Regions from separate parts of the Rossellomorea sp. KS-H15a genome, predicted to be linked through region 2. Evidence: a T-box and tRNA genes for the amino acid it is inferred to sense, from the RefSeq annotation. Region 2 holds a T-box; the other holds one or more tRNA genes.
What was found. A T-box is a leader RNA that pairs with one kind of tRNA and senses whether it is charged. The one in region 2 lies ahead of ileS (isoleucine--tRNA ligase), so its partner is inferred to be a tRNA-Ile.
Positions count from the first base shown of each region.

Region 1: it has a tRNA-Ile gene. The T-box ahead of ileS (isoleucine--tRNA ligase) is inferred to sense a tRNA for this amino acid. The anticodon was not compared.

Region 1 covers NZ_CP096886.1:4,113,404-4,117,804, forward strand. The annotation lists gene glgB (1,4-alpha-glucan branching enzyme) at 1-1,257, opposite strand, end outside; tRNA gene M1J35_RS21095 (tRNA-Glu) at 1,852-1,923, opposite strand; tRNA gene M1J35_RS21100 (tRNA-Ser) at 1,928-2,018, opposite strand; tRNA gene M1J35_RS21105 (tRNA-Asn) at 2,024-2,098, opposite strand; tRNA gene M1J35_RS21110 (tRNA-Ile) at 2,108-2,184, opposite strand; tRNA gene M1J35_RS21115 (tRNA-Gly) at 2,196-2,269, opposite strand; tRNA gene M1J35_RS21120 (tRNA-His) at 2,286-2,361, opposite strand; tRNA gene M1J35_RS21125 (tRNA-Phe) at 2,384-2,459, opposite strand; tRNA gene M1J35_RS21130 (tRNA-Asp) at 2,505-2,581, opposite strand; tRNA gene M1J35_RS21135 (tRNA-Met) at 2,700-2,773, opposite strand; tRNA gene M1J35_RS21140 (tRNA-Ser) at 2,941-3,033, opposite strand; tRNA gene M1J35_RS21145 (tRNA-Ile) at 3,051-3,127, opposite strand; tRNA gene M1J35_RS21150 (tRNA-Met) at 3,132-3,208, opposite strand; tRNA gene M1J35_RS21155 (tRNA-Ala) at 3,311-3,386, opposite strand; tRNA gene M1J35_RS21160 (tRNA-Pro) at 3,395-3,471, opposite strand; tRNA gene M1J35_RS21165 (tRNA-Arg) at 3,477-3,553, opposite strand; tRNA gene M1J35_RS21170 (tRNA-Leu) at 3,638-3,726, opposite strand; tRNA gene M1J35_RS21175 (tRNA-Gly) at 3,734-3,808, opposite strand; tRNA gene M1J35_RS21180 (tRNA-Leu) at 3,817-3,901, opposite strand; tRNA gene M1J35_RS21185 (tRNA-Lys) at 3,967-4,042, opposite strand; tRNA gene M1J35_RS21190 (tRNA-Thr) at 4,061-4,136, opposite strand; tRNA gene M1J35_RS21195 (tRNA-Val) at 4,224-4,299, opposite strand; rRNA gene rrf (5S ribosomal RNA) at 4,310-4,401, opposite strand, start outside.
Region 2 covers NZ_CP096886.1:2,311,008-2,315,408, forward strand. The annotation lists gene M1J35_RS11855 (YggT family protein) at 1-261, shown strand, start outside; gene M1J35_RS11860 (YlmH family RNA-binding protein) at 360-1,130, shown strand; gene M1J35_RS11865 (DivIVA domain-containing protein) at 1,220-1,735, shown strand; T-box leader at 1,784-2,017, shown strand; gene ileS (isoleucine--tRNA ligase) at 2,137-4,401, shown strand, end outside.

The sequences.
Region 1 (4,401 bases), 1.8 Mb from region 2:
ATGGGAGAAGGGAAGAACATAATTCTCTGAAAAGGCATATAACAGTGAAAACGTGATGAGAGAATGCACATGCCTTCGTTCAGATGGATCGGTTTCCATATATTTAAGGACGTCATTCATCCATCCCATATTCCACTTATAATTAAATCCCAGTCCTCCATAATGAACGGGAGACGTCACCTGTGGCCAGTCCGTAGAATCCTCTGCAATCATCAAAATCGAAGAATCAAACTCAAAAACGGCCTTGTTCAAGTTTTTCAAAAACTGTATGGCGCCTTCATTCGGGTTAAGCTCACCCTGATTCGCCCAATAGATGATGTTCGCCACCGCATCGATCCTGAAGCCATCGATATGATACTGATCCATCCAGAAGCGGGCGTTTGAAATCAGGAAACTCCTCACTTCCCCTTTACCTAAATCAAAGTTCGCCGTTCCCCACGTATAATTCTCCCGGTCCCTTTCCTCACTGTACTCATAGGCGAACGAACCATCGAACTTATATAACCCATGCGCATCCTTACAAAAATGACCTGGGACCCAATCCAGGATCACGCCAATATTATGTAAATGACATTCATTCACAAATGCCATCAAATCATGTGGTGAGCCGTAGCGACTGGTAGGGGAATAATAACCCGTACCCTGATAACCCCAAGACCGGTCAAATGGATGCTCCGTGACAGGCAGCAGCTCAATATGGGTGAATCCCTGCTCCTTCACATGGGGAATCAATTGCTGCGCTAATTCCCTATAAGATAGAAACGTTCCTGCTTCCTTCTTCCACGTACCTAAATGGACTTCATAAATCGCCATTGGCTTGTCGTAGATGGTAGTGGATGAACGGTTCTCGAGCCACTTCTCATCTTCCCATCGAAAGCCATCCAGCTCATACACGACGCTTGCCGTATGAGGGCGCTTCTCAGAGGCAAACCCGTACGGATCCGCCTTCAGCTTCTTTGCACCCAGGGGAGTCGTAATCTCATACTTATACGTTTCTCCCGTCAGGTCTTGATCGACTCGAATCGTCCACAAACCTTCACTATTCCGCTTTTTTAGATCATATCCATTCCCATTCCATTGATTAAAGGACCCCACCAATGAAACATGCCTTGCTTTCGGTGCCCAAACGCAAAATTCTGTATAGGTCCCAGTGGAATCCCTTCTCACATGTGCACCCATAAACTGATAGGCCTGCTGCAAATTTCCCTCATGAAACAAAAACACATCGTAATCTGTTATGGTCATTGCGTTCATCATCTCACCTACATTTTTTCAATCTACATAACTACTTTCTCACAACATCACCAAAATCCTCTTTATAATCGTCGTTCAATTACGACAATTTACTACATGCATATATGAAAAAGCGGTTTATTTGGAAAGTTATTCTAAATGGTAAGGTTTACATTGTAAAAACATAGGGGAAATACGTTGAATTCTTAGCGGAATTTGTCGAAAGTTTTTTCATGAAAAAAGCTAAAATATGTAGGGAATATAGAAGGATTCCGGTATTTTGTATAAGATTTTGGTTGGTTGGAAGATGAAGCAGCTGTGTCGAATAAAGGGAGGAAAGTGGTGTTTGATGACCTTGTTTTTCGATGATCACTGACCTTCTCTTCCGCACTGGAAAATTTGATTTGTATGAAGTGAAGTTGATAATAAAACGGGGGAAGTGGATCATATACCGGGAAAGTCGATAATATATCGGGGAAAGTCGATAATATATCCAATGACGCAGAAACCAGGAACATATTTTTTCATATAAAGCATGCTTATATCAGCTTCATTTCAAGCCAAAGTACTACTTTGTACAACAAAAAAAGACTATCAAGAATGATAGTCTCTTCATAATGACCCATACGGGATTCGAACCCGTGTTACCGCCGTGAAAGGGCGGTGTCTTAACCGCTTGACCAATGGGCCTAAATGGCGGAGAAGGAGGGATTTGAACCCTCGCGCCAGTTGCCCGACCTACACCCTTAGCAGGGGCGCCTCTTCAGCCACTTGAGTACTTCTCCAAATATGGCTCCGCAGGCAAGATTCGAACTTGCGACCGATCGGTTAACAGCCGATAGCTCTACCACTGAGCTACTGCGGAATAATGAAATGGTGGGCCTAAGTGGACTCGAACCACCGACCTCACGCTTATCAGGCGTGCGCTCTAACCAGCTGAGCTATAGGCCCAAAAAATAAATTGGAGCGGGTGAAGGGAATCGAACCCTCATCATCAGCTTGGAAGGCTGAGGTTTTACCACTAAACTACACCCGCAATAAAAAATAAAATATGGGGCGACTGATGGGAATCGAACCCACGAATGCCTGAACCACAATCAGGTGCGTTAACCACTTCGCCACAATCGCCATAATGTGTCTAAATAAAAAATGGTGGCTCAGGACGGAATCGAACCGCCGACACATGGATTTTCAGTCCATTGCTCTACCAACTGAGCTACTGAGCCTTACTTAGTTTTGAAAAAAATAATACCATTATCTTTTAATGAAAATGGCGGTCCGGACGGGACTCGAACCCGCGACCTCCTGCGTGACAGGCAGGCATTCTAACCAACTGAACTACCGGACCAAAGCTTTTTGCGTTAGCAAAATAGGTTTCATTACCTTCGCGCTAGCGAAAATAACTATCCATACGTGACTCATCGCGAATTATCAAGTTCCTAATTCATAAACAAATCAAAATGGTATTGCGGGGACAGGATTTGAACCTGCGACCTTCGGGTTATGAGCCCGACGAGCTACCGAACTGCTCCACCCCGCGACGATAAAATATATTTAAGTGTCCACTATCCCATTGTGTATCGCGTAGAACCACCCCGACTTCAGTAAGCTTATTCAAGTTGCTGCTCAGTCGGTGCGCTGATGTAGACGCTCCGAAGATTATTCGGTCGTGCTCCACCCCGCGACGATAAAATATAAAAGATAATATGGAGGAGGAAGGGGGATTCGAACCCCCGCGGGCTGTTACACCCCTGTCGGTTTTCAAGACCGATCCCTTCAGCCGGACTTGGGTATTCCTCCGTAATAAAAATGGTACTTGGTGGACCTTGTAGGACTCGAACCTACGACCGGACGGTTATGAGCCGTCTGCTCTAACCAACTGAGCTAAAGGTCCCTAATGGTAGCGGCGGAGGGGATCGAACCCCCGACCTCACGGGTATGAACCGTACGCTCTAGCCAGCTGAGCTACACCGCCAAGAAACATATAACATAGTATTCAGTTTCACTTTCGCAAAACATATAGGATTTTTTGCTGTGCAAACATCAATGAAGATTATTTTGCTGGTGCAAAAAATCTTGGTGGAGCCTAGCGGGATCGAACCGCTGACCTCCTGCGTGCAAAGCAGGCGCTCTCCCAGCTGAGCTAAGGCCCCAAAGAAGGTGGTCGGGAAGACAGGATTCGAACCTGCGACCCCTTGGTCCCAAACCAAGTGCTCTACCAAGCTGAGCTACTTCCCGATATATGGCGCGCCCGAGAGGAGTCGAACCCCTAACCTTTTGATCCGTAGTCAAACGCTCTATCCAATTGAGCTACGGGCGCTAAATGAATTCTATAATAGTAACGTAAGGATAGATATTTTGCTTACGCAAATCAATGATGATTATTTTGCTTCGCAAAAAATCCTGGTGCCGAGGACCGGAATCGAACCGGTACGGTAGTCACCTACCGCAGGATTTTAAGTCCTGTGCGTCTGCCAGTTCCGCCACCCCGGCAAGTCTCTGGAGCGGAAGACGGGATTCGAACCCGCGACCCCCACCTTGGCAAGGTGGTGTTCTACCACTGAACTACTTCCGCAAAAGAAATGGTGCGGGTGAAGGGACTTGAACCCCCACGCCTTGCGGCGCCAGATCCTAAGTCTGGTGCGTCTGCCAATTCCGCCACACCCGCATTTATTTATGTTTTTCACATTGGAGAAAAACAATGGTAAGATATTTTGCCGAAGCAAAAATCAATGGTGAGCCATGAAGGATTCGAACCTTCGACCCTCTGATTAAAAGTCAGATGCTCTACCAACTGAGCTAATGGCTCGTCTCATAAAAAACCAAATGGTGCCGGCAAGAGGACTTGAACCCCCAACCTACTGATTACAAGTCAGTTGCTCTACCAGTTGAGCTACACCGGCGTGTAAGATCCTTTTATAAATACTGCTTAATGAAAGTAGTTCACCGGAGCAGTTTAAGGAAAGATATTTTGCTGGCGCAAAAATCTTTGGTGGAGGATGACGGGATCGAACCGCCGACCCTCTGCTTGTAAGGCAGATGCTCTCCCAGCTGAGCTAATCCTCCATGGTATATAGCCTGGCGACGTCCTACTCTCACAGGGGGAGATCCCCCAACTACCATCGGCGCTGAAGAGCTTAACTTCCGTGTTCGGCATGGGAACGGGTG
Region 2 (4,401 bases):
GTAATGCTTTATGAAATTTTGTCAAAACTAATACAACTATACTCCTGGGCGTTAATCATTTATATTCTAATGTCCTGGTTCCCGAATGCCAGAGAGACGTCGATCGGACAGTTCCTTGCAAGGATCTGTGAACCGTATTTAGAACCGTTCAGACGATTTGTCCCATCGATCGGTATGATTGATATTTCACCGATTGTGGCATTCATTGTGCTGAATCTTGCCCAATCCGGGTTGTACCAATTATTTAGATGGCTTATTTAATCAGGACTATGGTAAGGAAAGATATCTATAAAGGGCTGAAACCGGTCAAACAGTTTCGGTCCTTTTATTTTGGGTAAAACACAGAGGGGGTGATGAGTATGTCTTCGATCTATCAACATTTCAGGCCGGATGAGAAGGAATTTGTAGATGCGGTGCTCCAGTGGAAGCAGACAGTGGAAGATCAATATACAGCGAAACGAACGGACTTTTTGGACCCGAGACAGCAACATATTGTCAGGTCCATCATTGGTCAAAACGATGAAATCATTCTATCCTTTTTTCCTGATAATACGGAACGGAAACGAGCTTTATTGTACCCACCTTATTTTCAGCCAAAGGAAGAAGATTTTGGAATGAGGGTTTTTGAAATACAGTACCCTTCGAAGTTTGTTACAATAGAGCATAGACAGGTATTAGGGACCTTGATGTCTATTGGATTGAAAAGGGATAAGTTCGGGGATATCCTGACAGGGGAGGATACCATTCAGCTGATGCTTGCAGATGAAATTGCGGATTATGTCCTGATGGAACTGACCCAAATAGGGAAAGCCAAGGTTTCGTTAAAGGATATTCCACTGAGTGAACGAATGGAAAGCCGGGAAGAATGGCAGGAGAAAACGACTACCGTCAGTTCAATGAGGCTGGACGTCGTACTTGCAGCCATCTATAATGATTCCCGCCAAAAGGCTCAAACCTTGATCAAAAGCGGACATGTAAAAGTGAATTGGAAAGCAGTTGAAAATCCCTCCTTTGAAGTCGAAGCTTCCGATGTTCTATCTGCCAGAGGGTACGGAAGAAGTAAGGTACTGTCCGTGGAAGGAAGAACAAAACGGGATAAATGGCGAATCTCTGTGGGGATTCTGAAATAATTTAAGAAAAATAGAGGAATTCTCCCACAAACTGTCGAAATTTTAGTTATAATAAATATGTAATTCACCAAGTACTGGAGGTGGCTCCCATGCCTTTAACGCCATTAGACATACATAATAAAGAATTTAGTCGTGGCTTTCGTGGTTATGATGAGGACGAGGTTAACGAATTTTTAGATCAGATTATTAAAGATTACGAAATTCTGATCCGAGAGAAGAAAGAAACGGAAGAACGTTTAAACTCCTTGAATGAACGTTTAGGTCATTTTACAAGCATCGAGGAAACGTTAAACAAGTCAATCGTCATTGCGCAAGAAGCAGGGGAAGAAGTCAAACGGAATGCAATGAAAGAATCAAAGCTGATCATTAAGGAAGCTGAGAAGAATGCCGATCGGATCGTGAATGAATCACTATCCAAAGCCCGTAAGATTGCCATTGAGATAGAAGAACTCAAGAAGCAGTCAAAGGTGTTCCGTACTCGTTTCAAAATGTTGATCGAAGCACAGCTTGATCTTCTTGATACAAATGACTGGGATCAGTTAATGGAATTCGATTTGGATGCAACGGATTTAAAAACTTTAAAAGAAGAAGAGACATTGTCTTGACGAAAAGAGCAATACTTTCATATAATTGAACAACAATCTTAATTGTATTAATAGGCTAAGACAGGGACAGTACGTACTTATCATGAATCCTTTCTAGCGAGTCGGGGACGGTGTAAGCCCGACAAGGAAAGAAGACCGGAAGATCACCCTCGAGCCCTGCTCATGAAATTCCTCTCCGAAGAGTAATGAGTGGCGATTTATTCACGTTACGAATCAACAAGTGAAGGCCAAATTCGGTCTTTATGAGGGTGGTACCGCGGGAAAGGCTTTCTCGTCCCTATTCAGGGATGAGAAAGCTTTTTTTTATTCTTGAAAAAATGAAAGTTCACCCTGCCTGATTAAGAAGTGAAGGATATAGAAAAGATGGCAATTAAGAGAGATATGATTAGGAGGATGATTTCATGGAATACAAAGATACATTATTGATGCCGAAAACGGAATTCCCGATGAGAGGGAACTTACCGAAGCGTGAACCGGATACACAGAAAAAGTGGGAAGAGATGGACATCTATCAAAAGGTACAGGAAAGAACGAGTGATCGTCCTTTATTCGTCCTTCACGATGGACCTCCATATGCCAATGGGAATATCCATATGGGTCACGCATTGAATAAGATCCTGAAAGACTTTATCGTACGCTATAAGTCCATGAGCGGTTACCATGCCCCGTATGTTCCAGGATGGGACACTCACGGTTTGCCGATTGAGCAGGCGTTAACGAATAAAGGCGTAAAGCGTAAAGAAATGACGATTGCCGAGTTCCGTAAATTATGTGAAGAGTATGCTTATGAGCAAGTCGATAATCAACGCAAGCAATTCAAACAATTAGGTGTACGGGGAGATTGGGAAAATCCGTATATCACATTAAAGCCTGAATATGAAGCACAGCAAATCAAAGTTTTCGGTGATATGGCGAAAAAGGGTTATATCTATAAAGGGAAGAAGCCTGTCTACTGGTCACCCTCAAGTGAATCAGCCCTTGCAGAAGCTGAAATCGAGTATCAGGACAAGCGTTCCCCATCCATTTATGTAGGTTTTGCCGTTACAGAAGGTAAGGGTGTCCTTGATGAAGGAACCCAACTCGTCATCTGGACGACCACACCGTGGACGATCCCTGCGAACCTTGGAATTGCCGTACATGCGGACTTGAATTATGTCGTTGTAAATGTGAAGGAAAACAGCTATGTCGTAGCCGAAGATTTGCTCGAAGACGTCGCCGAGAATCTTGAATGGGAAAATCATTCTGTGACCAAAAAGGTCAAGGGTGCAGAACTCGAGCATATCGTGGCAAAACATCCACTGTACGATCGTGACTCCCTTGTTGTCCTTGGTGAGCATGTTACGACTGATTCAGGTACTGGCTGTGTCCATACAGCTCCAGGGCACGGGGAGGATGACTTCCTTGTAGGGAAAAAATATGGACTGGATGTGTTATGTCCCGTCGATGATAAAGGGGTCATGACTTCAGAAGCTCCTGGGTTTGAAGGTTTATTCTATGATAAGGCCAATAAACCAATCACAGAAAAGCTTCAGGAAGCGGGGGCATTATTGAAGTTAAACTTCATCACCCACTCTTACCCACATGACTGGCGCACGAAAAAGCCGGTTATTTATCGGGCGACGGCACAGTGGTTTGCATCCATCGATAAATTCCGTAAAGAATTACTCCAGGCGGTAAAGGATACGAAATGGGTTCCCGCATGGGGAGAAACCCGTCTATTCAATATGGTCAGAGACCGTGGAGACTGGTGTATTTCCCGTCAGCGTGCATGGGGAGTGCCAATCCCGGTATTCTATGCTGAGAATGGTCAGGAAATCATCACAGATGAGACAATCGATCATGTGTCCAAACTTTTCCGTGATCACGGATCAAATATTTGGTTTGAGAAAGAGGCAAAAGAACTCTTACCTGAAGGATTTACACATGAAGGCAGTCCCAATGGGAAATTCACGAAAGAACAGGACATCATGGACGTGTGGTTCGATTCAGGATCTTCCCATCAGGCCGTTCTTGAGGAAAGAGATGACTTGCAGCGTCCTGCAGACCTTTATCTCGAAGGATCCGACCAATATCGTGGTTGGTTCAACTCTTCATTGACAACAGGCGTAGCCGTGACGGGTAAAGCCCCTTACAAAGGCGTGTTAAGTCACGGATTCGCTCTTGATGGCGATGGAAGAAAGATGAGTAAATCATTAGGGAACGTCGTTGTCCCTGAAAAGGTAATGAAACAACTTGGAGCCGATATCCTTCGTCTTTGGGTAGCGTCTGTTGATTATCAGGCAGATGTTCGAGTATCTGACCCTATCTTGAAGCAGGTGGCTGAAGTCTACCGTAAGATCCGTAACACCTATCGTTTCTTGTTGGGGAACCTTTCTGACTTTAATCCTGAAACAGATGCAGTATCCTTTGATGGATTAAGAGAAGTGGATCAATTTATGCTCGTGAAGCTGAATGATCTTGTGAAGAATGTGAAAAATTCGTACGATAAATATGAATTTGCAAGCATTTATCATGCAGTCAATAATTTCTGTACACTGGATTTGAGTTCATTCTACCTGGATTTTGCAAAGGATGTTCTGTATATCGAGTCAGAAAATCACTATGAGCGCAGAGCGATTCAGACGGTATTGTATGAAAGCCTGGTAGCACTTACGAAACTGATGTCC